DNA from 3 places in the Uliginosibacterium flavum genome. Region 1 is predicted to be linked to each of the others. Evidence: riboswitches for the same ligand, from Rfam matches in the RefSeq annotation. Region 1 holds a riboswitch; each other region holds the start of a gene.
What was found. A riboswitch is a leader RNA that binds a small molecule or an ion and turns the genes downstream of it on or off. The one in region 1 is predicted to bind cobalamin.
Positions count from the first base shown of each region.

Region 1 (9,754 bases):
TGCCGCCGGTCTCGCGCGAGCGGCCACGATCCACTCGATAGAAACGCTCGGTCAGGCGCCCGATATGCTCGGCGCCGATGCCGATGCCGCTGTCTTCTACTGCGAATTCAGCTCCGCCATCTTCCTTCACACCCCAGCGCAAGTGAATGTTGCCGCCCTCGGGCGTGTAGCGCACGGCATTGCTGGCCAGATTCGAGAAGGCACTGTGCAACTCCTTCTGGCTGCCCAACAGGCTGGCCGGCGTACCGGGATCCAGGCTGATCTGATGCCGCCCACCGGATAACACCTGCGCTTCGTGCAACACCGTGCCCAGCAGCGCCTGTACATTGACCGGCTCATCCTCGTCCGGCTCCGATCCGGCTTGCAGCGCCGACAGGGTCAGCAGATCCTCGATCAGATGCTGCATGCGTAATGACTGATCCAGCGCCATGCCCAGATAGCGCTGCCGATCCGCCGGTCCGATCTCGTCACCGGCGTCCAGTAAAGTTTCAACGAAGCCGTTCACCACGGTGAGCGGCGTTTTCAGTTCGTGCGATACATTCGCCACGAAGTCGCGGCGCATCGCATCCAGCCGCTCCAGCTGGGTGATATCACGTGCCAGCAGCATTTCCAGATCTTCGCCAAAGGGCACGCGCTGGATCGCCAGGCTCAAGCCATCCTGACGCTGGCTGTGCAGAATCAGGGGCTCGGGCGCAAGGTCGCCATCGCGCTCTTTCATGAAACGCACGAAGTCCGGCTCGCGCACCAGGGTCGTGATTGCCCGGCCCAGATCGCGCTCCGGATTCAGACCGAAATACTCGGCTGCTGCCGCATTCATCCACTCGATGGTGTGGTGACGCGAGAGGTAAATCACGCCATCCGGCATGGCCTGACTGGCTTCGCGAAAGCGCGCCAGGCTGCGTGCCAACTGCTCGCGCTGCTCCAGCGCCACGCGCGAGCGTCGGCTGAGGTTGGCGAAAATGTAATCCCATACGCCGGTCGACACTGGCACCGGCGTGCCCAGTGGTTGCTGCGCCCAGCGCACCACCCTGACCATGTTGCGCAGATAATGCAGCGCCAGGCCGAAGAGCAATACGCACAGCACGGCCAGGCCCGTCTCCAGATCGAAGACCGCCCAACACAGCCCGGCAATGCACAGCAGGGTCAGCAGCGTGGCCGCGGAGGCCAGCCAGATATAACGACTCGAAAGAATTTAGCCTGCTCCCGATTCAGTTAGCTGCGGCGGCTTCGATCTCGGTCGAGAAACGATAACCGCTGCCGCGCACCGTTTGCACCAGACGATCATGCAGACTCGGCTCCAGCGCGCTGCGCAGGCGGCGGATGTGCACATCCACGGTGCGCTCTTCCACGAAAACGTGATCGCCCCACACCTGATCCAGCAGCTGCGAACGTGAGTGTACCCGTTCGGCATGGGTCATCAGAAAATGCAGCAAACGAAATTCTGTCGGCCCCAAGGTCACGGCCTCGCCGCCCGCGCTGACGCGGTGCGTCGCCGGGTCGAGACGCAGTCCGCCCATTTCCACCGCATCCTCGGTCGCCTGTGGCGCGCGCCGGCGCAGCACCGCCTTGATGCGCGCCACCAGCTCGCGCGGCGAGAAAGGCTTGGTGATGTAATCATCGGCACCGGTTTCCAGACCCAGCACCTTGTCCTGTTCCTCGCTGCGCGCGGTCAGCATGATGATCGGGATGCCACGGGTGCGCTCATCGGCGCGCAAACGCCGGGCGAACTCCACGCCCGACATGCCGGGCAGCATCCAGTCCAGCAAAATCAGATCCGGCAAAGCCTCGCGCACGATGCGCTGGCCTGTTTCGGCATCCGCCGCCCGCATCACCATATGTCCGGCGCGCGTCAGATTTGCAGCGATCAACTCCTGGATCGCCGGCTCGTCTTCCACCAGCAGAATGTTTGCAGCCATTTGAATCACCTATATCGGTCAGTGGAGCACAGTCTATTGCCGAAGCGTGACGATTTTGTGACAGGTAACTATTGTGCAATACATCGAAGGGCGAAGTACTGAGCAATGAGGACTGAGTACGTGCGTCCCGAGAGCCGCGCCTGTCAGGCCTTTCCAACACCCCTACCCACAAAAGCAATACGGGCGTGGTTCTGCAAGCATGCCCGTAGGAGCTAGCGCAGCTGGCGATCCACGCGTCCAATCGCCAGCTGCGCTAGCTCCTACGTCACCCTCCCCAAGAGCCGCACCCGCATTACCTCTTCAGCATGCCTGTCCGCAGAAGCAATACGGGCGCGGCTCTACAAGCCGCCCCACTCAGCACTCAGAACTCGGTACTCAGAACTGCTTTTCAAGGATAATCGCGCTTCCCCCAACGCATCCTTCGCACCCACCATGGCTGGCCTGAACCCCGATACGCCGATTCCCACCGCGATCACCTTGCACCAGCGGGCGCGCACGCTTGAAATCAGCTTTGAAGATGGCGTCACGGCAAACCTCAGCCACGAGCTGCTACGCGTGTATTCGCCATCCGCCGAGGTGCGCGGGCATGGCCGCGGCCAGGAAGTGCTGCAATTCGGCAAACAGGATGTCGAGCTGCGCGAGATCGAACCGGTCGGCAATTACGCGGTCAAGTTGATCTTCTCCGACGGTCACGACAGCGGCCTGTATTCCTGGGATTACCTGTATCAGCTGGCGTGCGAACACGAAAGCCTGTGGGGCGAATACCTGCGTCGCCTGCAGGATGCCGGCGCCAGTCGCGATCCGGCCGCGCCGATTCCCGAAGCCCTGCGTCCCAAGCCTGCCGCCAAAGCCTGCGGCAATCACTGAAAGTCCGGACATGAACGACAAAATCACCCACTTCGGCTTCGAACAGGTTGCCGAAGATGAAAAAGCCAGCCGCGTGCGCGGCGTCTTTTCTTCCGTCGCGCAGAAGTACGACGTGATGAACGATTTGATGTCCGCCGGCATGCACCGCCTGTGGAAAGCCTTCACCATCGAGCTGGCGAATGTGCGCCCGGGCGAGCGCGTGCTGGACGTGGCTGGCGGCACCGCCGACCTGTCGCTGGCCTTCGCCAAACGCGCCGGCAAGACCGGTCAGGTCTGGCTCACCGACATCAATCACGCCATGCTCAGCGTCGGCCGTGATCGCACCATCGACAAGGGTTTCCTGCTGCCGGTGGCGCAGTGCGATGCCGAAAAACTGCCTTTCCCGGACAACCATTTCGATCTGGTCACCGTCGCCTTCGGCCTGCGCAACATGACCCACAAGGACGTTGCGCTGGCCGAGATGCGCCGCGTCCTCAAGCCCGGTGGCCGCCTGATGGTGCTGGAGTTCTCGCACATCTGGAAACCACTGTCCAAGGCCTACGACGTGTACTCCTTCAAGGTCCTGCCCTGGCTGGGCAAGAAGATCGCCAATGATGCGGCCAGCTATCAGTATCTGGCCGAATCGATCCGCATGCACCCCGATCAGCCGACCCTGGCTGGCATGCTGGAGACCGCCGGCCTCAAGCGCGTGGAATTTTTCAATCTGGCGGCAGGCGCGGTTGCGCTGCATCGCGGCTACAAGCTCTGAGCTTGTCGAGCGGCCTGACGCAGCCCGGTTTTGTGGCCCGGCACAGATCGTTCCCACGCTCTGCTTGGGAACGTCGTTCTGGACGCTCCTGCGTCCGGTTTTGCGGGTGAGACGAGCGGTAAAACCCAGGCGCAGAGCGCCGATAGAGGCGTTCCCACGCGGAGCGCGGGAACGATCTACCGCTCGACCTGCATCGCCAAACATTTCATGCCGCCCTTGAAACCTTTCACGCCTAACACCATCTAATCCCCTGCCGCACATTTTGCGCGACTTGAGGAAACAAACCATGCTGAAAAAACTGCTCCTGGCCGTCGTTGTCCTGACCTCGACGCTGACCCTTACCATCAATGCCGCCGAAGCCGCGCGCATTGGCGGTGGCCGCTCCATCGGCAGCCAACGCTCCATCGCTCCGCGTCAGGCCACCCAGCCGCAGCAAGCTGCGCGCCCGGCTGCCGCCCCGAATACCCCCGCCGCCCCAGCCCAGAGCGGCTGGCGTAAATTTGCTGGCCCACTCGCCGGCATCGCCGCCGCAATCGGTCTGGCCTCTCTGCTCTCGCACTTCGGCATGGGCGGTGATTTCGCCGGCATCATGCTGCTGGTGATCGGCGGTCTGGTTGCCTTCATGCTGATCCGCAAATTCATGAGTCGAAACCAGACTGCAGAACCAGCATTGGCGGGCGTTCCCAATGCCTATGCCCGCGAAGCCGCGCCGCAAGCCGCTTTTGGCGGTGGTGCTTCGCAGAGCGACGCTGCCAGCCGCTTTCCAGCCGGCTTTGATGCAGAAACTTTTACGCGTCAGGCCAAGCTGAACTTCATCCGCCTGCAGGCCGCCAACGATGCCTGCAATCTGAGCGACATCCGCGATTTCACCTCGCCGGAAATGTTCGCCGAGATCAAGCTGGCCATTGACGAGCGTGGCGGCAAGACGCAGCGCACCGACGTGATCATGCTCGATGTCGATGTTGTGGAAGTTGTCGAGGAAAACGGCCAGTACATCGCCAGCGTGCACTGCTCCGGCAGCCTGCGCGAAGAAGAAGGCGCTGCCCCGCAGCCCTTCTCGGAACTGTGGCACCTCTCCAAGCCGGTCGACGGCAATCGCGGCTGGGTGCTGTCCGGCATTCAGCAGTACAACTGAACGGCTGGGTGTAAATTTTCGGCCAGATCCTTGTATCGTCGAAGCAAGGTTTTTGTTGGGCCGACTTCAGTCGGCCACCCACGCGTGGCGTGCGACTGAAGTCGCACCTACGAAGATAGATCGCACCATTGAGAATAACGCTCAGGCTCTGAACCTTCACTCACCCACAACAAGGCCGCCGGGCTAAAATCCGGCGGCCTTGTTGTTTCTCGATCACCCGGAGCCTTGATGTTCGCTGACCTGCCCCAGTTTTTCATCAACCGCCTGCTCGCCGCCGAAGCCTGGGCTGCCGAGTTGCTGCGCCCGCATGTCGGCCAGACCGCCCTGCTGGAGCTGGCCGGTGCGCGCCTGCGCTTCACCATCAGCGACGATCTGCGTCTCGTCAGCGCCAAAGACGACGACGCCACAGCAGTGACGATCCGGGTGCCGCCCGAAGCGCTCGCCAGCCTGCTCGACGGCCCGGAAAACCTCAGTCAGCACGCCCACATCGAGGGCAACGCGGCTTTCGCCGAGACCCTCGCCAAACTGCTCAAACACCTGCGCCCGGATCTGGCCGCCTGGCTTGCTCCGTATCTGGGTGATGTCGTCGCCAGCCGCATCGCCCAGGGCGCGCACACGCTCCACAGCAGCGCGCTGAATGCGGCGCAGAAAGTTGGCAACACCACCCTCAGCCTGATCCGCGACGAGGCACAGCTAATCGTCAGCAGCGCCGAACACGCAGCCTTCCAGCAGGAACTGGCCGACTTGAGCGCCGGCATCGAAGCCCTGCAGCAGCGCATCGGCAAGTTTTCCGGCACGGCGCCGAAATTCTGAAAACAACTAGATATAGTAGGAAAAAGCAAAACCACACCTATATACAGGTCTTGTTTTGCTTGTCAGCGCCAATTCCGCCGGGTTAAAGTTCGCCCCGTGACGGTTCCCCGCAAGGGATGAAAAGGGAATCCGGCAAGGCGCATGAAACGCCCCATCCGGAGCTGCCCCCGCAACTGAAGGCGATGAGTTGCCAGCACGCTGACCACTGGACGAAAGATCCGGGAAGGTCCGCTGGCAATGCTGATCCGCCAGCCAGGAGACCTGCCGTCGCACGAATATGTTCAGCCAGAGGCGGGGTGCCTTGGGCGGATCGCGGCAGCGCTTTCCCTGTGAATTGCGCCCCCGCGGGCCGGCCGGCGCGTCTCTCCTCACAACAAAAACCAACGAGAGAGAACCCGCCATGCTTGTCGACAGCCTTGTCACGCCCGCCGCGCCTTCCACACCGCAAACCGCCGATTTGGCCAACGCCTTCGAGGTGATCCGCCGCAACAGCGCCGTCGTGCGCTTCAGCCCGGACAAGATCGCCACCGCGCTGGGCAAGGCCTTCCTCGCCGTGGAAGGCAGTCAGGGCGCAGCCTCGGCGCGCCAGCGTGATCTGGTCGCACGCCTCACCGAGTCGGTGGTGCAGGCCTTCACACGGCGCCTGCCGGCCGGCGGCACCCTGCATATCGAAGACATCCAGGATCAGGTCGAGCTGGCCTTGATGCGCTCCGGCGAACACGATGTGGCCCGCGCCTATGTGCTGTACCGCGAAAAACGCAGCGCCGAACGTGCCGCCACTGCCCCGGAGGAAGCCGAAGCCGCGGCCGACGCACCGGTGATGCACGTGCTCGATGGCGAGCGCCGCCTGCCGCTGGACCGTGCCGCGCTGCTCGCCCAGTGCCGCGAAGCCTGCCTCGGCCTGACCGACGTGTCGGCCGACAGCGTGCTGGAACACGCCCTGCACAACCTCTACGACGGCGTGCCGATGGCCGCCGTGCGCCAGTCGCTGGTGCTCTCGGCGCGCACCCTGATCGAACGCGAACCGGACTACTCCAAGGTCGCCGCCCGCCTGCTGCAGCGCAGCCTGCGCCTCGAAGTGCTGGGCGAAGAGCTGGACCACGCCGACATGGCCACGCGCTACGCCGAGGCCTTTCCCAAGCTGATCAAGCGCGGCGTGGAAGCCGAGCTGCTCGATGCGCGCATGAAGGATTACGACTTGGAGAAGCTCGCCGCCGCACTCACCGCCGATCGCGACCTGCAGTTCGACTACCTCGGCCTGCAGACCCTCTACGACCGCTACTTCCTGCACATCGAAGACGTGCGCATCGAGCTGCCGCAGACCTTCTTCATGCGCGTGGCGATGGGCCTGGCGCTCAACGAGATCGACCGCGAAGACCGCGCCATCGAGTTCTACCATCTGCTCTCCAGCTTCGATTTCATGAGCAGCACGCCGACGCTGTTCAACAGCGGCACGCGCCACTCGCAGCTTTCCTCCTGCTACCTGACCACGGTGGAGGACGATCTGGAAGGCATCTACCAGGCCGTCAAGGAAAACGCCCTGCTGCAGAAGTATGCCGGAGGTCTTGGCAACGACTGGACCCCGGTGCGCTCGCTGGGCGCGCGCATCAAGGGCACCAATGGCAAAAGCCAGGGCGTGATTCCCTTCCTGAAGGTGGTGAACGACACCGCACTGGCCGTGAATCAGGGCGGCAAGCGCAAGGGCGCGGTGTGCGCCTATCTGGAAAGTTGGCACCTCGATATCGAAGAATTCCTTGAGCTGCGCAAGAACACCGGCGACGAGCGCCGCCGCACCCACGACATGAACACCGCCAACTGGATTCCGGACCTGTTCATGCGCCGCGTGATGGAAGGCGGCCAGTGGAGCCTGTTCTCGCCGAACGACACACCAGACCTGCACGAGAAATTCGGCAAGGCTTTCGAGACCGCCTACCTCGCCTACGAGGCCAAGGCCGATCGCGGCGAACTCAAGCTGCATAAGCGCATTCCCGCCGTACAACTGTGGCGCAAGATGCTGACCATGCTCTTTGAAACCGGCCATCCCTGGGTCACCTTCAAGGATGCCTGCAACCTGCGTTCGCCGCAACAGCATGCCGGTGTCGTGCATAGTTCCAATCTGTGTACCGAGATCACGCTGAATACGTCGGACACCGAGACCGCCGTGTGCAACCTCGGCTCGGTCAATCTGCCGGCGCACCTCGTACAGGTGGATGGCCAGTGGATCATTGATCAGGCCAAACTGGCGCGCACCATCCGCAGCGCCATGCGCATGCTGGATAACGTGGTCGACATCAATTTTTACGCCACTCCCAAGGCGCGCAATTCCAACCTGCGCCACCGTCCGGTGGGCCTGGGCATCATGGGTTATGGCGACTGCCTGCACCGCATGGGTCTGGCTTTCGCCTCAATGGACGCAGTGGAATTCGCCGACCGCTCGATGGAAGCCGTCTGCTATCAGGCTTATGCCGCCTCCAGCGCGCTGGCCGAAGAGCGCGGCGTGTATTCCAGCTACCGTGGCAGCCTGTGGGATCAGGGCATCCTGCCACTGGACTCGCTGCGCCTGCTCGAAGAAGCCCGTGGCGGCTATCTGGAAGTCGACCGCAGCAGCACGCTGGACTGGGACGCATTGAGAGCCCGCATCCAGCAGCACGGCATGCGCAATTCCAATTGCGTAGCCATCGCGCCGACCGCCACCATCTCCAACATCATCGGCGTGTCGGCCTGCATCGAGCCGGATTACCAGAACCTGTATGTGAAATCCAACCTCTCCGGCGAGTTCACCGTGGTCAATGCCGATCTGGTGAAGGATCTGAAAGCGCTGGGCCTGTGGGACGAAGTGATGATCGCCGACCTGAAGTATTTCGATGGCTCGCTGGCCGCCATCGACCGCATCCCGGCCGAGATCAATGCACGCTACGCCACCTCCTTCGAGATCGACCCGAGCTGGCTGATCGAAGCTGCCTCGCGCCGCCAGAAGTGGATCGATCAGGCGCAGTCGCTGAACCTCTTCCTTGCCGCGCCGTCCGGCAAGAAGCTGGATGAAGTCTACAAACTCGCTTGGGTACGCGGCCTGAAAACCACTTACTACCTGCGCACCCTGGGGGCCACTGCCATGGAAAAAACCAGCGCGCCGATTGAAGCCGCGCCCAAGTTCTGCTCCATCGACAATCCGGATTGCGAGTCTTGTCAATGAGCGCCAACCTCAACTTCGACGACTGGGACAGCCCGGCCACGCCTACCGCCACCTTGCCAGAGAACCGCTCTGCGCTTGCCTCTGCAGGCATCGGCAATGAAGAAGTCCGCGCCGCGCGGCTCGCCGAGCATGCCCTGCCAGCAAGTCCGTCCGGTGCGGCTCCTGCAAGCACGGCCTTTGCGACGACGCTCAGCGCCGCCACAGCCGGTGCCGCGCTGGCGCCGATCAATGCGCAGGACAAACGCATCGTCAACGGCAAGGCCGACATCAACCAGCTCGCCCCTTTCAAGTATCCCTGGGCCTGGGAATTCTTCCTCAACGCCAACAAGAACCACTGGACGCCGCTGGAAGTGTCGATGGCGCAGGACGTGCACGACTACCAGCACAAGCTCACGCCGGCCGAACGCCATGTGTTCGAAAACGTGCTGGCCTACCTGACCACCTCCGACATCCTCGCCATGCGCAACATCGGCCTGGCGGTGATGGAAAAGATGAGCGCGCCCGAACTGCAGATCTATCAGGCCCGCCAGGTCTATGAAGAAGCCCTGCACACCTGGACCTACCAGCACTGCATCGAAACCCTGGGCATCGACCAGCAGGAGATCTACAACCGCTACCGTGTCGTGCCGGCCATTCACGGCAAGATCGCGCTGGCGAACCGGCGCATGGAGCGCGTCATGCGTTCGGACTTCGACCTGCGCAATCGCGACAACCTGCACGAATTCGCGCTGTCCTACATGTTCTTCGCTGGCATTTTCGAAGGCTGCTGGTTCTACAACGGCTTCACGCCGATCTTCGCCCTGCAGCGCCGGGGGCTCATGAAAGGCACCGCCGAGCAGCTGCAATACATCATGCGCGACGAAGTGCTGCACTGCGCCTTCGGCATCCGCGTGGTGCGCGAACTGCTCAAGGAAGAAAACCTCACCCTCGACCCGGTACAGGTCAAACAGCTGTGGGAAGACGCCGAAGCCGCCGAATCTGAGTATGCGAAATACATTCTTCGCGAGCCGATTCTGGGCTACAACGCAGAGCTGCACTCAGCCCAGTTCCGCTTCGTCGCCAACCGCCGCGCACGCCAGCTG
Region 1 is NZ_JBEWZI010000025.1:3,926-13,679, reverse strand. Features, by position in the region: gene phoR (phosphate regulon sensor histidine kinase PhoR) at 1-1,168, opposite strand, end outside; gene phoB (phosphate regulon transcriptional regulator PhoB) at 1,209-1,916, opposite strand; gene ABXR19_RS17370 (gamma-butyrobetaine hydroxylase family protein) at 2,349-2,783, shown strand; gene ubiE (bifunctional demethylmenaquinone methyltransferase/2-methoxy-6-polyprenyl-1,4-benzoquinol methylase UbiE) at 2,794-3,531, shown strand; gene ABXR19_RS17360 (Tim44 domain-containing protein) at 3,818-4,666, shown strand; gene ABXR19_RS17355 (ubiquinone biosynthesis accessory factor UbiJ) at 4,895-5,479, shown strand; cobalamin riboswitch at 5,563-5,762, shown strand; gene ABXR19_RS17350 (ribonucleoside-diphosphate reductase subunit alpha) at 5,880-8,672, shown strand; gene ABXR19_RS17345 (ribonucleotide-diphosphate reductase subunit beta) at 8,669-9,754, shown strand, end outside.

Region 2 (9,754 bases), on a different contig from region 1:
CAGGCCCCGATCGCCAGCAGCACAGTACCAATCCCGATGGAACGTCCGCCGACCCGGCCGCCGCCTCCACGCCGATCCTCGACATTGCTGCTTTCCTCGCCATTACCGAATCGCATGCTTGCCTCTCCCGTGGAAGTTACTGAACCCGCTGCATTCTGGCACAGCGCGAGAACACAAAATTTGCACGAAAAAAAACGGGAGGCCACTTCAGTGGCTTCCCGTCCCAAATTGAGGAAATCCTTTACCCGGATTTCCCTCCCCCTTCGTGCGGCCTTCCGGCCCGCCCTCGCAGCCATGGGCTACGGGTCATTTGACTGGTCTCGCAGCCGGGCCCCAATGGGCCCGGTGCTGATGCTGCTGTTGCGATGATCGCTACCCCGAAGCATCAGGTGGTGCGGTCACTTATTAGGTGTTCTCTGACGGAACACCGGTCTCCTCACTCTCCATGGTGTGCCCTGGCGCTTGTAGGCGCGGAGCTGACTCCGTGGTGAAAACATTCTTACACATCACTGCAACTAATGGGTCTATCAATTTTGTTTTGTGGCGACTTATTTTGTGTGCCGTCGCATTCCTGCAACAAGCCTGCAGCAATTCTGTGCGTGGACAAAAAAAGGCGCGGAACCAATGTTCCGCGCCTGCTGTAGATTCCCCCACACGCGTCGTCAGGCCGTCATCCCGAACCGAGGTTCAGGGGGTCATCGTCCGGCTGCTTCAGGTGCTCCCGGTAAAGGGCGCTCACAACAGCAGCTTGGTGGGCCGACAACCATGTCACATAGACATTGGCTCAAGGAGTATGTGACCTTAACGAACACCGCAGGGGAAAGCCTGCTGGGCCGCGCATGTTCTGCAACCCTTGAATCTATTATCGGTCAGGCATTCACGAAATCCAGTGAGTACATATCCTGACTTCACAAATCCTTTAAAAAAGCTTCTCCTGAACAGCTGAAGCCCGGTCAACTTTCTCGACCAATGTCGAAATTCTACGCTGGTAATCGGGCATGTCCAAGCCCGCCGTGCGCTGCGCCACCACTGCCTCATGCGCGATCATCAGCGCACACATCACGGCCGTGGATTCACTACCCGAAGTATTCTTGCCCATCAGTTGCTGCAGCTTGTCGTTGACCATCACAACAGCTGCCTGCAAGGTCTCTTTCTCTTCGGGCTTGACCGACACTTGATAGTCCCGGCCCATAATCTGGATGACGAGAGTTTCGTTCGCCATCACGCTTCATCCTCGACGGGCAAGCGCGCCAGAATGCCTTCCACCCGCTCGGTTGCAACAGCAACCTTGTCAGACAGACGACGATTCTCGCCTTGCAGGCTCGTCACGCGCGCAGTCAGCTCACGATTCTCGCTGCGCAAGCTCTGATGCACCTCAAGCAAGGCAGTCAAACGCGTTTCAAGATGGGTTAGCTCGGTATTCATGGCAAGGATGGTAGTGCGCCAGCGCGAAGCAGGTCAAGGTGGCACGCACTGCAATCGACGCTTTGGCCGCCCTGCGGTAGAATCTGCCCCGCTTCTGGTGTTTGCGCGAAGCCCTTCGCGCGGATTAAACGGGAAGCCGGTGCGCCCTATCCACAGGATTCGGCCAACCCGGCACTGCCCCCGCAACGGTAAGCGAGTCAAGACGCAGCAGGCAGCCACTGTGCTTTCGCACGGGAAGGCGCTGCGTCAGAAGATGAACATCTTCACTCGCGAGTCCGGAGACCGGCCCGAAGCATACCGAGGTGCATTGCGGCGGGCGATGTACGGGCTCGTCGTCGACCAGTCTCGTACTTTCCTTCCCTGCACCCGCCCTTTGTCCCATCACCCGTGCGGGCGGCACGGAAGGAGCTTTATCTTGAACTTCAATCGCAACAAAATCTTGCCGGCCGCTATCGCGCTGGCGCTGTCCCATTGTGCTTTCGCACAACACCAGGAAACCGAACTTGAGCCAGTAGTCGTGACTGCCAACCGCGTGGCGCGCACGGCTGATGAAACCCTGACTTCGGTGACGATCATCACCCGCAAAGATATCGAAGCCCAACAGGCCAGATCGGTACCTGAACTGCTCAACGGACTACCTGGCGTACAGATTAGTAACAACGGCGGCCCGGGCAAGACCTCATCGCTGTACCTGCGTGGCAGCAACAACGATCACACCCTGGTGCTCATTGATGGCGTCAGGGTCGGCTCAGCAACGGCTGGTGGAGCCTCGCTGCAGGACATTCCAGTAGACATGATCGAACGTATCGAACTGGTTCGCGGGCCACGCGCCAGCTTGTACGGCGCCGACGCCATTGGTGGTGTCATCCAGATATTCACCCGCAAAGGCCCTCAAAAACCCAGCTTCAGCGTTGGTGGCGGTTCACGTCAGACGTATGAAGGTTCTGCAGCAGGCGGTTTTGGTTCTGCAAATGCCTGGCTGAATGCGGGCGTTTCCGCCGTCAGCACTAACGGCATCAATGTCATCAGCGGTGGCAGCCAGCCCGATCCGGATCAGGATGGGTACCAGCGCAGCAGTGCAGATGTCCGCGGCGGCGGCCACATTGGCGAGTCCTTCAGCTACGACGCTCAAGCCATGTTCACCGAAGGCCACACCGAATTTGACAGCGGCAACAGCCCCTATACGGACATCAGGCAGGACCTTTACGCTGGCAACCTGCGGTATGTCGCCAGCGAGCAACTGAGCACTTCACTCAAGGTATCGGAAAGCACGGACGCATCGAGCAGTTTCAGCAAGTCGACTACTTCCGGCACGGATCAATTGAGTTCACGCTTCGATACGCGCCGCACTGGTGTCAGCTGGCAGAACGATCTGACCCTCGCCAAAGGTCATCAACTGGTGGGCGGCCTCGACTATCAGTACGACGAGGTCATGACATCGTCGCTGTATGCCCGCAACAAACGCACAAACCGTGCTGTGTTCGGCCAATATCTGGCGGACATCGGTGCAGCGGATCTGCAGCTTGCCGGCCGTCACGATGACAATGAACAGTTCGGTCACCACAACACCGGCAGCGTAGCCACGGGATACTCTTTTTCTCCTGCCCTTCGCCTGCGAGCCAGCTATGGCACAGCGTTCAAAGCACCCACATTCAATCAGCTCTACTACCCTCTCAGCTATGGTTACAAGGGCAATCCGGAACTTAAACCTGAGGAGTCACGCACGGGTGAAATTGGTGCTTCCGGCAAGGCAGGTGATTTCACATGGCAGACCAGCCTGTTCAAGTCTCACATTGACAACCTGATTGACTGGGCAAAAATCGAGAACACCGCAATCACTCAAGCGAGCAACGTATCACAAGCGAAAATCAGCGGATTGGAACTCCAGGCTGCACAAAATTTCGGCAATACAAAAATCGCTGCAAACGCCACTTTTTTGAATGCGAAAGATCGTTCAGGGGGGGCGAATGATGGCAATCATCTGGGCCGTCGCGCACGCCAAAGCGGCAAAATAAGTGCTGATCACGACTTCGGAAAATGGCGCCTTGGCAGCACTCTGAACGGTGTTGGCAAGCGCTTTGACACTACCGCCAACACCACCAAGCTCGGTGGCTATGCCACTATAGACCTGCGCGCAGAATACGCCGTGGCCACCGAATGGCGTATCCAGACACGCATCGAAAATGCCTTGGACAAACGCTACGAAACGGCCTCCACTTACAATCAGCCGGGCTTTGGTGCCTTCGTAACCGTACGCTATCAACCGAAGTAAGATGAATCCGCTGCCGACGCCCCCGTCGGCAGCGTTTTTTAAAGGCCCCGACATGACAAAAACAAACAACCCCGACAAAGACGCCCGCCATCAGGCGCGCATGGCGCGCAAGAAGGCCATCATCGACGCGAGCATTGCCTCGGCCGACGAGGAGCGTGGCCTGCTGCTGATCAATACTGGCAATGGCAAGGGCAAGAGCAGCGCAGCTTTCGGCGTGCTGGCCCGCGCCTTGGGCCACGGCATGAATTGCGCCGTGGTGCAGTTCGTCAAGAATCGCTCGGACACCGGCGAGGAAGCCTTCTTCCGCGATCACCCACGCGTCAAATGGCATGTCATGGGCGACGGTTTCACCTGGGACACGCAGAACAATGCCAAAGACACCGCCACCGCGCGCGTGGCCTGGGAACAGGCGCTGGTCTACCTGCGCGACCCGGCCATCGACCTGCTGATCCTCGATGAATTCACCTACACCCTCAAATACGGCTGGCTACCGCTGGACGAGGTCAATCACGAACTCGACAGCCGCCCCGCCATGCAGCATGTGATCATCACCGGCCGCGCCGCCCCCGAAGGCCTGATCGAGATTGCCGACACGGTGACCGAAATGCATCTGGCCAAACACGCCTATCACGAAGGTGTAAAAGCCATGCCGGGAATCGAGTGGTGAGCCACAGCTGCCGTGCCTTCCTGATTGCCGCACCGGCCTCCGGACAGGGCAAAACCACCGTCACCGCCGCGCTGGCACGTCAGGCCCGCGCGCGTGGTGAGCACGTGCGCGTGTTCAAGACCGGGCCGGACTTTCTCGACCCGATGATCCATGAGCGCGCCAGCGGTGCGCCCTGCTACCAACTGGATCTCTTCATGGGTGGCCTGGAGCATTGCCGCGCACAACTCGCGCAGGCTGCACAGGAAGCCGACCTGATTCTGGTTGAAGGCGTGATGGGACTCTTCGACGGTAATCCCTCCAGCGCCGATCTGGCGCGCGCCTTCAATCTGCCCATCGTCGCCGTCATCGACGGCAGCGCCATGGCCCAGACTTTCGGCGCACTGGCGCTTGGCCTGGCGAGCTTCCAGCCGGATCTGGAATTTGCCGGGGTGATCGCCAACCGCGTCGCCAGCGAACGCCACGCCGGCATGCTATTTGAATCCCTGCCGGCGCACATTCCCGGCCTCGGCTGGTTACCGCGCGAAGCCGCAATCACCCTGCCTGAGCGCCATCTGGGGCTGCTGCCGGCCAGTGAACTGGCCGATCTGGATGCCAAGCTCGACAAGGCGGCAGCGGCGTTGCGCTTTGATGCGTCGATGATTCTGGATTGGGAAGGCGCTGAGACCTCCGTAGGTGCGACTTCAGTCGCACATGGCGGACTGAAGCCCGCCCTACAGAATCGGCGCATCGCCATCGCCCGCGACGAAGCTTTCTGCTTCGCCTACCCGGCCAATCTCGATACCCTGCGCGAACTCGGCGCCGAGCTCGCCTTCTTCTCGCCGCTTGACGACGCCACATTGCCGGCGTGTGATGCCGTGTGGCTGCCCGGCGGCTACCCGGAACTTCACGCAGCCAGGATCGCCGCCAACACTGGAATGCAGCTGGCATTGCTGGCACACACCACGGCCGGCAAACCGCTGCTGGCCGAATGCGGCGGCATGATGAGTCTGTTCGAAACCCTGGTGACGGCTGACGGCGCCATGCACGCCGGCTTCGGACTACTTGAAGGCGCGGCGCTGATGCAGAAGAAACTCGCTGCGCTGGGCCTGCAAGCCATCGAGTTGCCCGAAGGCAGCTTGCGCGGCCACAGCTTTCATTACTCGCGCAGCGAAACCCCGCTCACGCCGATTGCCACCGGCACCAATCCAAATGGCGGGCCGACCACCGAAGCCGTCTATCGCGTGGGCCGCACCACGGCGAGCTATATCCACCTCTACTTCCCTTCCAATCCAGACGCGGTTGCCGCGCTGTTCACAGCATGAACATCACCCTCGCCCTGCTGCTCGGTGTTCTGCTCGATCGCTTGTTTGGCGAAGTGCCGCGCTGGCATCCACTGGTAGGTTTCGGGCGCTATGCTGCATGGTTGGAGAAGCGCATGAACAAAGGTTCTTCACGCATCCTGCGTGGAGCACTAAGCTGGACGGCGCTCGTGGCACCTCCTGCCTTGGGGTTCATGCTGCTAGCGGGTCTTGAGCATGCATGGATCGTGAATGGCATCGCCTTGTATTTCGCATTGGGCGCTCGCGCCTTGCGCGAACATGGCACCGACGTGGCCCGCGCCCTGCAGCATGGCGACCTCGATGAAGCCCGCCGTCGCGTCGGTTTCCTGGTCAGCCGAGAAACCGCCGACATGAACGAAGAGCAGATCGCGCGCGCAAGCACCGAGTCCCTGCTGGAGAATGGCAACGACGCCATCTTCGCTGCGATTTTCTGGTGCGCCATCGGCGGCGCTCCGGCGGTGATCCTCTATCGACTCGCCAACACCCTGGATGCAATGTGGGGCTACCGCAATGCGCGCTTCAACGAATTCGGTCGCATCGCCGCGCGGGTCGACGACGTGCTGAATTTCATCCCGGCCCGCCTCACCGCACTGACTTACGCCCTGCTCGGACAGACTCGTTGCGCCTTGCGCAGTTGGCGCGCACAGGCGAGCAGCTGGTCTAGCCCTAACGCCGGGCCGGTCATGGCCGCCGGTGCCGGCAGTCTGGGCCTGCAACTGGGCGGTTCCGCGATCTACGAAGGAGTGGTTGAAGAGCGCACGGCACTGGGCGAAGGTCGTTCCGCCCAAGGCGCAGACATCCCACGCGCATCCAGGCTGATTTCACGCGGACTGTTTTTGTGGATCACCGTCATTGGTTTGGGAGAAGCTCTTGTCTACTTCCTCTAGCCTCCACCACGGCGGCCGCCTGCGCGCCGCTGCGCATGACTACCGCATTCCACTGCAACACTGGCTCGACCTATCCACCGGCATCAACCCCGTCGGCTGGCCCGTGCCGCCACTGCCCGCCGAAGTATGGCGCCGCCTACCCGAGGAGGATGACGGTCTGGTCATGGCCAGCCTCGCCTACTTCGGCGGTCAACGTGTGCTGCCGCTGGCTGGCTCACAAGCAGCGATCCAGACCCTGCCGCAACTTTTCACCACGCGACGCGTGGGCATCCTCTCGCCCTGTTATGCCGAACATCTGAAAGCCTGGATCGCGGCGGGGCATCAAGTCGAGACCATCGCTTACGAAGACGCCGAGCAGGCGGTCGAGCGCCTCGACGTGCTGCTGCTCACCAACCCGAACAACCCCACCGGCCGCCTCGTGCCGCCCTCAATTCTGCGCAGCTGGCATGCCCGGCTTGCCGCACGCGGTGGACTGCTGGTGGTCGACGAAGCCTTCATCGACGCCACGCCCGAGCTCAGCATGCTCGGCGACGCGCGCCAGCCCGGCTTGGTGGTATTGCGCTCGCTGGGCAAGTTCTGGGGCCTTGCTGGCATCCGCTGCGGCTTCATCGCGGCTGAAGATCGCTTGCTGGATCAACTCAGCGAACGCCTCGGGCCGTGGACCGTGAGCGGCCCGGCGCGCTGGGTGGCCCAGCGCGCACTGGCCGACCGCAACTGGCAAACGGAGCAGGCGATGCAACTCACCCAGGCAAGCACACGCCTGGCAGATTTCCTCAATGCTCATGGCTTGCGCAGTCCATCCGGCTGCGCGCTGTTCCGCTGGGTGCCCACGCCGCTGGCGGGCGAACTCTTTACCGCCTTCGCCCAGCGCGCGGTACTGCTGCGCGCCTTCGACGGCGGCCTGCGCTTTGGCCTGCCGGGTGATGGGCCGCAGTGGAAAAAACTTGAGGCTGTGCTGAACGAGGTGATGGCATGAGCCGGTTTTTCGTAGGGTGCGCATTGCGCACCGATTCGGCGAAGGTGCAAGGCAAACCGGTGCGCAATGCGCACCCTACTTGGACCGCGAGGTCCATGCCATGAGCGCCAAAACCATCATGGTCCAAGGCTGCACCTCGGACGCCGGCAAAAGCACGCTGGTCGCCGCGATCTGCCGCTGGCTGGTGCGCCGCGGCATGCGCGTCGCGCCCTTCAAGCCACAGAACATGGCGCTGAACTCGGCCGTCACGGCGGATGGCGGCGAGATCGGCCGCGCCCAGGCCGCACAGGCCATGGCCTGCCGCATCGCACCGACCACCGACATGAACCCGGTGCTGCTCAAGCCGAATAGCGACGTCGGCGCGCAAGTCATCATTCAGGGCCATGCCATTGGCAACATGGACGCGCTGGATTACCACGCCTACAAAGCCACCGCGCAAGCCGCCGTGCTCGACTCCTTCGCCCGCCTGTGCGCGCAATACGAAGCGGTGATCGTCGAGGGCGCTGGCTCGCCCGCCGAGATCAATCTGCGCGCCAACGACATCGCCAACATGGGCTTCGCCGAGGCCGTGGATTGCCCGGTAATCATCGTCGCCGACATCGACCGTGGCGGCGTCTTTGCGCATCTGGTCGGCACCCTGGATTTGCTCAGCGAAACCGAGCAGGCGCGCGTGAAGGGCTTCGTCATCAACCGCTTTCGTGGTGACATCGCGTTACTGCAGAACGGGCTGGACTGGCTGGAAAAACGCACCGGCAAGCCCGTGCTCGGCGTGCTGCCCTATCTGCATGGCCTGCAGCTGGAGGCCGAAGATGGGATTTCCCGCGACCTCGCACCCTCTCCCCAACCCCTCTCCCCTGAAGGGAGAGGGGCTCAAAACCCCTCGCCCCTTGGGGGAGAGGGTGGCGCGCAGCGCCGGGAGAGGGCGCTTTTACGCGTCATCACGCCGGTCACCCCGCGCATTTCCAACCACACCGACTTCGACGCCCTGCGTCTGCACCCGCAGATCGACTTTCGCTTCATCGGGCCGGACGAAACCATTCCAGCGGCGGACCTGATCGTGCTGCCCGGCTCCAAGGCCGTGCGTGCCGATCTCGCCTTTCTGCGCCAGCAAGGCTGGGACACAGCGATTGCCAAACACCTGCGCTATGGCGGCAAGCTGATCGGCATCTGCGGCGGCTTCCAGATGCTCGGGGCTGAGATCGCCGACCCCGATGGTCTGGAAGGAGCGCCGGGCGTGGCGCTTGGGCTAGGCTATCTGGCGATGCGCACCACGCTTGCCTCTGCGAAGCAGCTGCGCAATGAGCAAGGCTGGCTGTGCCTCTCCGACAAGCCCTCTCCCCCAACCCCTCTCCCCCAAGGGGCGAGGGGAGCGTCCAGCACCGCTGCCGCGGCGGCTACAAAGATTCCCGTGCAGGGCTACGAAATCCACGCCGGCGTGACGAGCGGCCCGGCGCTGGAGCGCCCCGCCGTGCAGCTCTCTGGCGGACCAGACGGCGCCATCTCGGACGACAATCAGATCCTCGGCACTTACCTGCACGGCCTCTTCGATTCGCCCGCCGCCTGCGACGCCCTGCTCGCCTGGGCCGGTCTGACAGAGGCAAAGTCGCCGGACATCGCCGCGCTGCGTGACGCCAGTATTGAGCGGTTGGCGGATACGATTGAAGAATTCATGGATACAGAAAAGCTGATGGCGATTCTGGAGGGGCGAGCATGATGATTTTCGTAGGGTGGGTTCGGAGCGAAGCGACAACCCACCGAGCAACAGATTTCCGGCCGCATTGCGGCCGCTTGCTCACGACCGGCGCAATGCGCTGCGCTTCGATTGCGCCCTACGCTCAGGAACGTCGCGTATGACCCTCAAGCCGCCACCGCTGACGCTCGCCCTGCTGCTCGCCGCCCTCTTTGTTCCGGCCGCGCTGCTGCTGGGCCTGCTCTCGGGCTCTTCGGGCTGGGGCTGGCCGAGTGAGGAGATCCTGTGGCTGATCCGCGTGCCGCGCGTGCTGGCCGCATTCGGTACGGGCGCCGCGCTGGCGCTCGCCGGTGCGCTGATCCAGCTGGTGACGCGCAATCCGCTCGGCGATCCGCATGTGCTGGGCGTGACCAGCGGCGCCTCGGTCGGCGCGCTGCTGATGCTGATGCTCGCCCCGGCCGGCATGCTGCTGGCGCCGGAAATCGGCGCGGTGTTGGGCGCGCTCGGCGCCATGTCAT
Region 2 is NZ_JBEWZI010000024.1:5,780-15,533, forward strand. Features, by position in the region: gene ypfJ (KPN_02809 family neutral zinc metallopeptidase) at 1-116, opposite strand, end outside; RNA gene ssrS (6S RNA) at 644-823, opposite strand; gene ABXR19_RS17070 (cell division protein ZapA) at 920-1,222, opposite strand; gene ABXR19_RS17075 (coiled-coil domain-containing protein) at 1,222-1,425, opposite strand; cobalamin riboswitch at 1,504-1,730, shown strand; gene btuB (TonB-dependent vitamin B12 receptor) at 1,841-3,697, shown strand; gene cobO (cob(I)yrinic acid a,c-diamide adenosyltransferase) at 3,750-4,364, shown strand; gene ABXR19_RS17090 (cobyrinic acid a,c-diamide synthase CobB) at 4,361-5,665, shown strand; gene cbiB (adenosylcobinamide-phosphate synthase CbiB) at 5,662-6,570, shown strand; gene cobD (threonine-phosphate decarboxylase CobD) at 6,554-7,546, shown strand; gene ABXR19_RS17105 (cobyric acid synthase) at 7,647-9,260, shown strand; gene ABXR19_RS17110 (FecCD family ABC transporter permease) at 9,397-9,754, shown strand, end outside.
Region 2: another riboswitch for cobalamin. It lies ahead of btuB (TonB-dependent vitamin B12 receptor); the one in region 1 lies ahead of ABXR19_RS17350 (ribonucleoside-diphosphate reductase subunit alpha).

Region 3 (9,754 bases), on a different contig from region 1:
AAATACTGCAGAGGGTCAGCCAGCGCTTGCGCAGCCGGATCCGTGACAGCGATGTTCTGGCCCGCTCACGTAGCGATGGTTTCGCGCTGATCGCCAGCCATATCAAAACGGATGCCGGCGTCGACGTATTCTGCGAAAAACTCACCGGGAGCCTGAAGGAGGTTTTCGAGATCGATGGCATCCACTTCAAACTCACCGCCAGCATCGGCATGGCGATGTATCCCGCAGATGCCGTGACGGCCAGTGATCTCCTCGCGGCGGCCGAGTTGGCCCTGCAGGATGCGAAGAACGCTGGTTCCAGCCAGATCCGCGTGTTTCATTCCTCGCTGCAGGAAGATTTCCGGCAACGCATCGGTTTTGAATCTGCGCTGCGCGAAGCGCTTGGCAAGCAGCAGTTTTTTCTCTGCTACCAGCCCCAGGTCTGTGCCACGAGCGGCCGCACGCTGTCCATGGAAGCCCTGATCCGCTGGCAGCACCCGGAATACGGACTGGTCTCGCCCCTCGATTTCATTCCCTTGGCCGAGACCACCGGCCTCATCACCCATATCGGCGCCTGGGTCATCTACACCGCCTGCGCCCAGCTTGCGACGTGGCGGCAGGCGGGGCACGATTCGCTGCGCATGGCCATCAATCTTTCAGCCACGCAGTTGCTTGATCCGTACCTTGAAGAAACCATCCTCGACGCACTCGCGCGCACCGGCCTCACGCCAGCGGATATCGAACTGGAGATCACGGAATCAGTCCTGATCCAGGACCCGAAGCATACGGTCGAGCGCTTCGTCGCCCTGCGCAATCTGGGCCTGCGTCTGTCTATCGATGATTTCGGCACGGGCTACTCATCCCTGAGCTATCTGCGCGTCCTGCCAGTACAGGCCTTCAAACTGGACCGCAGCTTCGTGGACGGCATGAACAAGGATAAAACCAGCCTCGAAATCTGCCGCAGCGCAATCCGGCTGGCGAAAAACCTCAAACTGGATATCGTTGCCGAAGGCGTCGAAACCGAAGAGCAGGCACGCCTGCTGCGCGAACTGGGCTGCCCGATCTTTCAGGGCTACCTCTTCGCCCGACCGCTTGGCGCTGATGCTGCCGGACAACACCTGCAAGGCAATCGACAGCCTTACACCGTCACGCCCCTCATGGGATTCGGGCAGGCACCATCCACGCCTTGAAACGCTCGTCCGGACTGCCAACTACTGAGCCGGAATGATGACTTTCTTTTGAAAAAAAGATAGCAATGCTGGTCTTGCCCTCAACTACATCAATGACCTGCAGATTGTCACTCGGGGAGTTTTTCGAGAACGCCACAGAAACCCCATATGTAGTTGTCCAGCGTCAACTAACGACTATATGTAGTCATTCGCTCCTTGCGCACGCCGAACGCATCAAGCTAAAGTCCGGTCCACGACGGTTCCCGCAAGGGATCAAAAGGGAATCCGGTAGTGACGCATTTGTCGCCGAGCCGGAGCTGCCCCCGCAACTGTAGGCGCGGAATCGCTGCTCACTTCTGCCACTGGGCGTCGCCCCGGGAAGGCCGAGCAACGATGAGGATGCGCCAGCCAGGAGACCTGCCGCCGCATGATCGGATGCTCACCCGCACAGCGGGCGGCATCCCAACCCGGGGCGGGGTGCCTCCCGGCGGATCGTGCCGGACCTTCTCTTGGTCCGGTGCAATTCCCGACCGGCACGCCGCGAAAGCCTGAATGCTTGCAACTCTAAGTGCCGCTTTGACGTGCATCTGCAGCAGGAATCTAGTCTTTGGAGAAGCCCATGCTTGAGGTTCTGAAACGCGACGGTACGACTGCATCATTTGACATCCTGAAAGTGGCGGTGGCCTGCCAGAAGGCAGCCGCCGCTGCGCAGATCGAGAATCCCAGTGCTGTGGCGCTGACGCTGGCCTCCGAGGTCGAGGCGCTGTGCCGGCAGCACTCGCAGAATGTGATCGACATCCCGACCATTCAGCAGCATGTGGAAGACGCGCTGATGCGCTCGCACCCGGAAGTGGCGCGCCTGTACATCGAGTATCGCCATGATCGCGACAGCATTCGTGTGCGCGGCTCCAAGCTGCATGCACAGCTGATGGGGCTGGTCGATAAGACCGATCAGGAGGCGGTGACCGAGAATGCCAACAAGGATGCCAACGTCTTCCCGGTGATGCGCGACCTGATGGCGGGCATCGTCTCCAAGCAGTTCGCCAGCAACTTCCTGAGCAAGGAAGTGCTGCAGGCCCATAACAATGGCGACCTGCATTTCCATGACCTGGATTACTCGCCCTTTCTGCCTTTCACCAACTGCTGTCTGGTGGATCTGCAAGGCATGCTGGGGAACGGTTTTCACCTCGGCAATGCCGGGATCGAGAGCCCGAAGTCCGTTGGCGTTGCTTGCGCTGTCACCGCCCAGATCATCGCCCAGGTGGCCAGCCACCAGTACGGCGGCACGACCATCCCGAACATCGACCAGACGCTCGCGCCCTATGTGCAGAAGAGCTACGAGAAAAATCTGGAAATTGCACGCCAGTACGCCATCGCCGAACCGGAACGCTATGCCCGCGAGCGCACCGAGAAAGAAACCTACGACGGCATTCAGGGTTGCGAATACGAGATCAATACGCTGTTCAGCTCCAACGGCCAGCAGCCCTTCGTGACCTTTTCTTTCGGCATGGGCCGCAGCTGGCAGGAGCGTTCGGTGCAGCGCGCCATCCTGCAGGTGCGCATCAAGGGCATGGGCAAGGAAGGCATCACGCCGGTCTTCCCAAAGCTGGTGTTCTTCATCGAGGAAGGCCTGAACCTCAAGCCGCAAGATCCGAACTACGACATCAAGCAGCTGGCGCTGGAGTGCGCCTCCAAACGCATGTACCCGGACATCATCTCGGCGAAGCTCAATCGTGAGCTGACAGGGTCTTCCATTCCCGTTTCGCCGATGGGCTGCCGCAGCTTCCTCGGCGCCTGGCATGACACCGAGGGCCGTGAAGTGCTGGCCGGGCGCAACAATCTGGGCGTGGTCAGCGTGAATCTGCCGCGCATCGCCATCGAGGCGCAGCAGGATCAGGCGCGCTTCTTCGAGATTCTGGACGAGCGTCTGGAACTGGCGCGCAAGGCGCTGATGATCCGCATTGAACGCCTCGAAGGCGTGAAGGCCAACATCGCGCCCATCCTCTATACCGAAGGCGCTTTCGGCGTGCGTCTGAAGCCGGATGACGAGATTCTGCCCATGCTCAAGAACGGCCGCGCGTCGATCTCGCTGGGCTACATCGGCCTGCATGAAGTCGGCCTGCTGATGTCCGGCGGCGAGCATCCTTACGACAATCCTGCGGTGCAGGACTTTCTGCGCCGCGTCGTCAGCCATCTGGCGCAAGCCACCGTGCGCTGGAAAGAGGAATCGGGCTGGGGCTTCTCGCTCTACTCCACACCCAGCGAGTCGCTCTGTCACCGTTTTTGCAAGCTGGATACGGCACGCTATGGCGAGCTGCCCGGAGTGACCGACAAAGGCTATTACACGAACTCCTTCCATCTGGACGTGGCGCGCAAGGTCACGCCCTTCGAGAAAATCGCTTTCGAGCAGGGCTTTGCCGATTCCGCCTCAGGCGGACACATTACCTACGTGGAGTTGCCCAACATGCGCCACAACCTGAAGGCGCTGGAGCGGATCTGGGATCACGCCATCGAGCACGTGCCCTACTTCGGCACCAATACGCCAGTGGATTCCTGCGGCAAGTGCGGCTTCATGGGCGAAGCACTGGCCACGCCGGAAGGCTTCACCTGCCCGGACTGCGGCAACCATGACAGCGCCAGCCTCTCGGTGACGCGCCGAGTCTGCGGCTACCTAGGCAGCCCGAACGCGCGGCCCTTCAACGCCGGCAAACAGAAGGAAGTGATCCGGCGCATCAAGCATCTGGCCGCGCCCGACACTGAAGAAGAGGTATTGAACGAGCAGATCGAGCGCCTGCGGCACTCCGAAGCCATGGTGGCATGAACTACGAGCGTTACTACAGTTGCGACGTCCTCAACGGCGAAGGCCTGCGCGTGACCCTGTTCGTAACGGGCTGCGCGCACGCCTGCCCCGGCTGCTACAACCCCTCAACCTGGAACCGGCTGGCCGGCCTGCCTTTCACCGACGAAGTGCGCGAGCAGATCCTCGATCTGTGTGCAGATCACGATGGCCTGAGCCTAACCGGTGGCGACCCGCTCTTACCCGCCAACCGCGAAGCCATCACCGACCTATGCCGACGCTTCAAGCAACGTTACCCGGCCAAGGACATCTGGCTGTGGACCGGCTACCGGCATGGAGAAGTTGCAGATCTGCCCTTGCTGCGCGATGTGGACGTGCTGATTGACGGCCGCTACCTGCAGGACCAGCCCACAACCCAGCCCTGGCGCGGCTCGGACAATCAGCGCCTGTTGCGCTTGTCGGCATAGCCCTATCCGCAGAAGGTCGCCAGCACTGCTTCGCAGGAGCACCGGCCTGAAGGCCCTTGCACAAGGCCGATCTACAGCTAGGCATGACGCAGAGACAAGCTCAGCGCGGCTCTTCGAGCATCGACAATAAAAAGGCGCCCGAGGGCGCCTTTTTATTGTCGATGCCTTGCCTGGCGATCAGTGCCCGCGGTGGCGGAAATGATCCAGTGCGGCCAGCTGCGCAATCGCTTCGGCCAGTTCGGCCTGTGCTTGTGCGTAGTTGATGTCCTGCTGCTTGTCGGCCATCGCTTCTTCGGCGCGCTTCTTGGCTTCCATGGCTTTCGCCTCGTCCAGATCGCGGCCACGAATGGCTGTGTCGGCCAGTACGGTGACCAGATTCGGCTGCACTTCGAGCATACCGCCAGCAACGAAAATGACTTCTTCTTCGTCCTTGCCAGCCAGCTTGATCCGTACCGTGCCCGGACGAATGCGAGTCAACAGCGGAGCGTGGCCAGGCAGAATACCCAGATCGCCCGACTCGCCCGGCAGGGAAACCATTTCAGCCAGACCGGAGAAGATTTCATCTTCGGCGCTGACAACATCGACGTGTACGGTTATTGCCATTTTTTGACCCCAGTGAGGAGTGAGGAGTTAAGAGTGAGGAGTTGGAGTCACTGTTCGGCTTCGCCGAACAAATATTGACTACTCACTCCTCACCACTCCTTACTGCAGAGTTTTTGCCTTCTCGATGGCTTCTTCGATGGTGCCTACCATGTAGAAAGCCTGCTCGGGCAGATTGTCGTAGTCGCCCGCGACAATGCCTTTGAAGCCTTTGATGGTGTCCTTCAGGGTGACGTATTTGCCCGGCGCGCCGGTGAACACTTCAGCCACGTGGAAAGGCTGCGACAGGAAGCGCTGGATCTTGCGGGCGCGGCCCACGGCCAGTTTGTCTTCCGGGGCGAGTTCGTCCATACCCAGAATGGCGATGATGTCGCGCAGTTCCTTGTAACGCTGCAGGGTTTGCTGCACGCCACGCGCCACGTTGTAGTGCTCTTCACCGACGACCAGCGGATCCAGCTGGCGGCTGGTGGAGTCGAGCGGATCCACTGCGGGGTAGATACCCAGCGAGGCGATATCACGCGACAGCACAACAGTGGAGTCCAAGTGCAGGAAGGTGGTCGCAGGCGACGGGTCGGTCAAGTCATCCGCTGGCACATACACGGCTTGGATGGAGGTGATCGAGCCGACCTTGGTGGAGGTGATGCGTTCCTGCAGCTTGCCCATTTCTTCAGCCAGCGTCGGCTGATAGCCCACGGCGGAAGGCATGCGGCCCAGCAGGGCGGACACTTCGGTGCCGGCCAGGGTGTAGCGGTAGATGTTATCCACGAAGAACAGGATGTCGCGGCCTTCGTCACGGAACTTCTCGGCCATGGTCAGGCCGGACAGGGCGACGCGCAGACGGTTGCCCGGCGGCTCGTTCATCTGACCGAACACCATCGCAACCTTGGATTCCTTGAGGTTGTCGAGCTTGATGACGCCAGCTTCGGCCATCTCGTGATAGAAGTCGTTACCTTCGCGGGTACGTTCGCCCACACCGGCGAACACCGACAAGCCGCTGTGCTGCTTGGCGATGTTGTTGATGAGCTCAAGCATGTTAACCGTCTTGCCCACGCCGGCGCCACCGAACAGGCCAACCTTGCCGCCCTTGGCAAACGGACAGACCAGATCGATCACCTTGATGCCGGTTTCGAGCAGATCCACGGAAGGCGAGAGTTCGTCGAACTTTGGCGCGCTCTGGTGAATTTCGCGACGCTCATCGCATTCCACCGGGCCGGCTTCGTCGATCGGCCGACCGAGCACATCCATGATGCGGCCCAGCGTACCGTGACCCACCGGAACGGTGATGCCAGCGCCCGAGGCATTGATCTTCATGCCGCGACGCAAGCCATCGGCCGAGCCCATGGCAATCGTACGCACAACGCCGTCGCCGAGCTGTTGCTGGACTTCGAAGGTCAAACCCTTCTCGACCAGCGGATTTTCCTCTGAAACATCGAGCTGCAATGCTTCGTAAATCTTTGGCATGCCGTCGCGCGGGAACTGGATGTCCACCACGGAACCGATACACTGAACAACGGACCCTTGACTCATTGTCATATCCTCAATAACTAAAATCAAACAGCTGCGGCACCGCTGACGATTTCCGAAATTTCTTTCGTGATCGCCGCCTGACGCGTCTTGTTGTAAACGAGCTGGAGTTCCTTGATCACCGTGCCGGCATTGTCGGAAGCGGCCTTCATCGCGACCATCCGCGAGCTTTGCTCCGAAGCAATGTTTTCGGCCACTGCCTGATACACCAGCGCTTCGACGTAACGCAGCAACAATTCGTCGATAACGCTTTGCGGATCGGGTTCATAGAAATAATCCCAGCTGTGTGTCGGCGTGCCCATACGCTCACCGGAAAGCGGTAGCAACTGCTCGATCACCGGCTCCTGACGCATGGTGTTCACAAAGCGCGTGTAAGCGATATAAACCGCATCCACTTCGCCCGCCAGATACTTGTCGATCATGACCTTGACCGGGCCAATCAACTTGTCCAGATGCGGAGCATCGCCGACGTGGGTCAGATGCGACACCACGGACGCGCCCATGCGCTGCATGAAGCTGTAACCCTTGTTGCCGATCGCCGTGACCGCCACATCCTTCGCACCCTGAGCCTGCCAATCGCGCATCGTATTCACCGCCATCCGCAGGATGTTGGTGTTCATTGCGCCGCACAGACCCTTATCGGTGCTTACCAGCACCATTCCGATGGCCTTGCGCGTTTCACGCACGGTCAGGAAAGGATGCTGGTAATCATCAATATGAGCATGCGAGAGGTGGGCCGCCAGTCGACGCACCTTCTCGGCATAGGGACGGGCGTGCCGCATCTTGTCCTGCGCCTTGCGCATTTTGGATGCGGCCACCATCTCCATGGCCTTGGTGATCTTCTTGGTGTTCTGGACGCTCTTGATCTTGGTCCGGATTTCTTTACCGCCCGCCATGATGATGTCCCGGTTACGCCCAGCTCTTCTTGAAATCGATGATCGCGGCTTTCAACATAGCCTCGGCATCGGCGTCCAGATCCTTGCTGGAGTCGATCTTGTTCATCAGCTCGGCGTAACTGCTACGCATGAACTGATGCAGAGCGGCTTCGAAGGGCAGAATGCGCTTGACGTCGATTTCATCGGTGTAGCCACGTGTCACTGCATACAACGTGACGGCCATTTCAGCCGTCTGCAGCGGTGCGTATTGCGGCTGCTTGAGCACTTCCACCACGCGTCGGCCACGCTCGAGCTGCTTACGGGTCGCATCGTCCAGATCGGAAGCGAACTGCGCGAAGGCAGCCAGCTCGCGATACTGCGCGAGGTCGGTACGGATACCGCCGGAAAGCTTCTTGATAACCTTGGTCTGGGCAGCACCACCAACGCGCGACACCGAGATACCGGCGTTGATGGCGGGGCGGATACCGGCGTTGAACAAGTCGGTTTCGAGGAAGATCTGGCCGTCGGTAATCGAAATCACGTTGGTCGGCACGAAGGCGGAAACGTCACCGGCCTGGGTTTCGATCACGGGCAGCGCGGTCAGCGAACCGGTCTTGCCTTTGACTTCTCCGTTGGTGAATTTCTCGACATACTCTTCATTCACACGCGCAGCACGTTCCAGCAGACGCGAGTGCAGATAAAACACATCGCCCGGATAGGCTTCGCGGCCCGGCGGACGGCGCAGCAGCAGGGAGATCTGGCGATAGGCCCAGGCTTGCTTGGTCAGATCGTCATAAACGATCAGAGCATCCTGACCACGGTCGCGGAAATACTCGCCCATGGTGCAGCCGGCATACGGAGCGATGTACTGCATCGCGGCAGAGTCGGAAGCGGAAGCCACCACCACAATGGTGTACTCCATCGCGCCGTGTTCCTGCAGCTTGCGCACCACGTTATTGACGGTGGAAGCTTTCTGGCCGATGGCCACATACACGCAGAAGAGGTTCTTGCCCTTCTGGTTGATGATGGCATCGATGGCCACAGCCGTTTTGCCGGTCTGGCGGTCGCCAATGATCAGCTCGCGCTGGCCACGGCCCACCGGAACCATCGAGTCAATCGCCTTGATACCTGTTTGCACCGGCTGCGACACTGACTTGCGCCAGATCACGCCAGGGGCGACCTTTTCGATCTTGTCGGTGACTTTGGCGTTGATCGGGCCTTTGCCATCGATGGGTTGCCCCAGCGCATCGACCACACGGCCAATCAGCTCGGGGCCGACCGGCACTTCCAGAATGCGGCCGGTACATTTGACCGTATCGCCTTCGGAGATGTGTGCGTAATCGCCCAGCACCACAACACCCACGGAGTCACGCTCCAGATTCATGGCCAGGCCAAAGGTGTTGTTCGGGAATTCGAGCATTTCGCCTTGCATGACGTCGGCAAGACCGTGCACGCGGCAGATACCGTCGGTCACCGTTACGACGGAACCTTCGTTGCGCTCGGTAGCGCCAAGTTGCAGGCTCTGAATGCGGCTCTTGATGAGATCGCTGATTTCAGACGGATTGAGTTGCATGAATGTGCTCCTAGTTCTGTAGCGCGGCGGCCAGGGTGGCGAGCTTGCCGCGCACCGAAGCATCGATCACTTCGTCACCAACGGCGATACGCACGCCACCGATCAATTCGGGGTCGATCCGTAACGTGATGCGCACTTTTGATTTGAAGTGCGCCTCAATGTCGGCAGTCAGGCGGGCAAGCGCAGTATCGTCAATGGGGAATGCGGAGGCCACGACAGCATCCAGCACGCCTTCATGCGCATTTTTGAGTTGCGTAAACAGGGTGTCGATTTCAGGCAGGAATTGCGCACGATCGGCTTCGACCAGCACCTGCAAGAAATTCGCCTGAGCAGTCCCGGTGCCAATCTCTGCGGTTTGCTGCAGCAATTGCACGATCTGCGAGGACGTAGCAGCAGGATTACCGATGCAATCGAGCAACTGCGCATCTGTCGCAACAACCGACAGACGCGTCAGTGCCGACGCCCAGACATCCAGCGTGCCCTGTTCGCGGGCCAAGGCGAAGACGGCCTCGGCGTAGGGACGCGCAAGGGTGACGTTTTCAGCCATGGCTTAGCTCAGTTCCTGTTGCAGGTTGGCCAGCAAGTCGGCATGCGCCTTGGCATCGATCTCGCGGCGCAGGATGCGCTCGGCACCTACAACCGCCAGAGCAGCAACCTGGCTACGCAGATCTTCCTTGGCACGTTGCACGACAACAGCGGCTTCGACTTCAGCGGCTTCGCGGGCAGCTGTAACAATCCGCGTCGCCTCGGCACGGGCATCCTCGACAATC
Region 3 is NZ_JBEWZI010000011.1:150,431-160,184, reverse strand. Features, by position in the region: partial or broken gene ABXR19_RS11975 (putative bifunctional diguanylate cyclase/phosphodiesterase) at 1-1,169, shown strand, start outside; cobalamin riboswitch at 1,389-1,587, shown strand; gene nrdD (anaerobic ribonucleoside-triphosphate reductase) at 1,768-3,969, shown strand; gene nrdG (anaerobic ribonucleoside-triphosphate reductase activating protein) at 3,966-4,412, shown strand; gene ABXR19_RS11960 (F0F1 ATP synthase subunit epsilon) at 4,590-5,015, opposite strand; gene atpD (F0F1 ATP synthase subunit beta) at 5,115-6,539, opposite strand; gene atpG (F0F1 ATP synthase subunit gamma) at 6,563-7,432, opposite strand; gene atpA (F0F1 ATP synthase subunit alpha) at 7,446-8,984, opposite strand; gene ABXR19_RS11940 (F0F1 ATP synthase subunit delta) at 8,995-9,531, opposite strand; gene ABXR19_RS11935 (F0F1 ATP synthase subunit B) at 9,535-9,754, opposite strand, start outside.
Region 3: another riboswitch for cobalamin. It lies ahead of nrdD (anaerobic ribonucleoside-triphosphate reductase); the one in region 1 lies ahead of ABXR19_RS17350 (ribonucleoside-diphosphate reductase subunit alpha).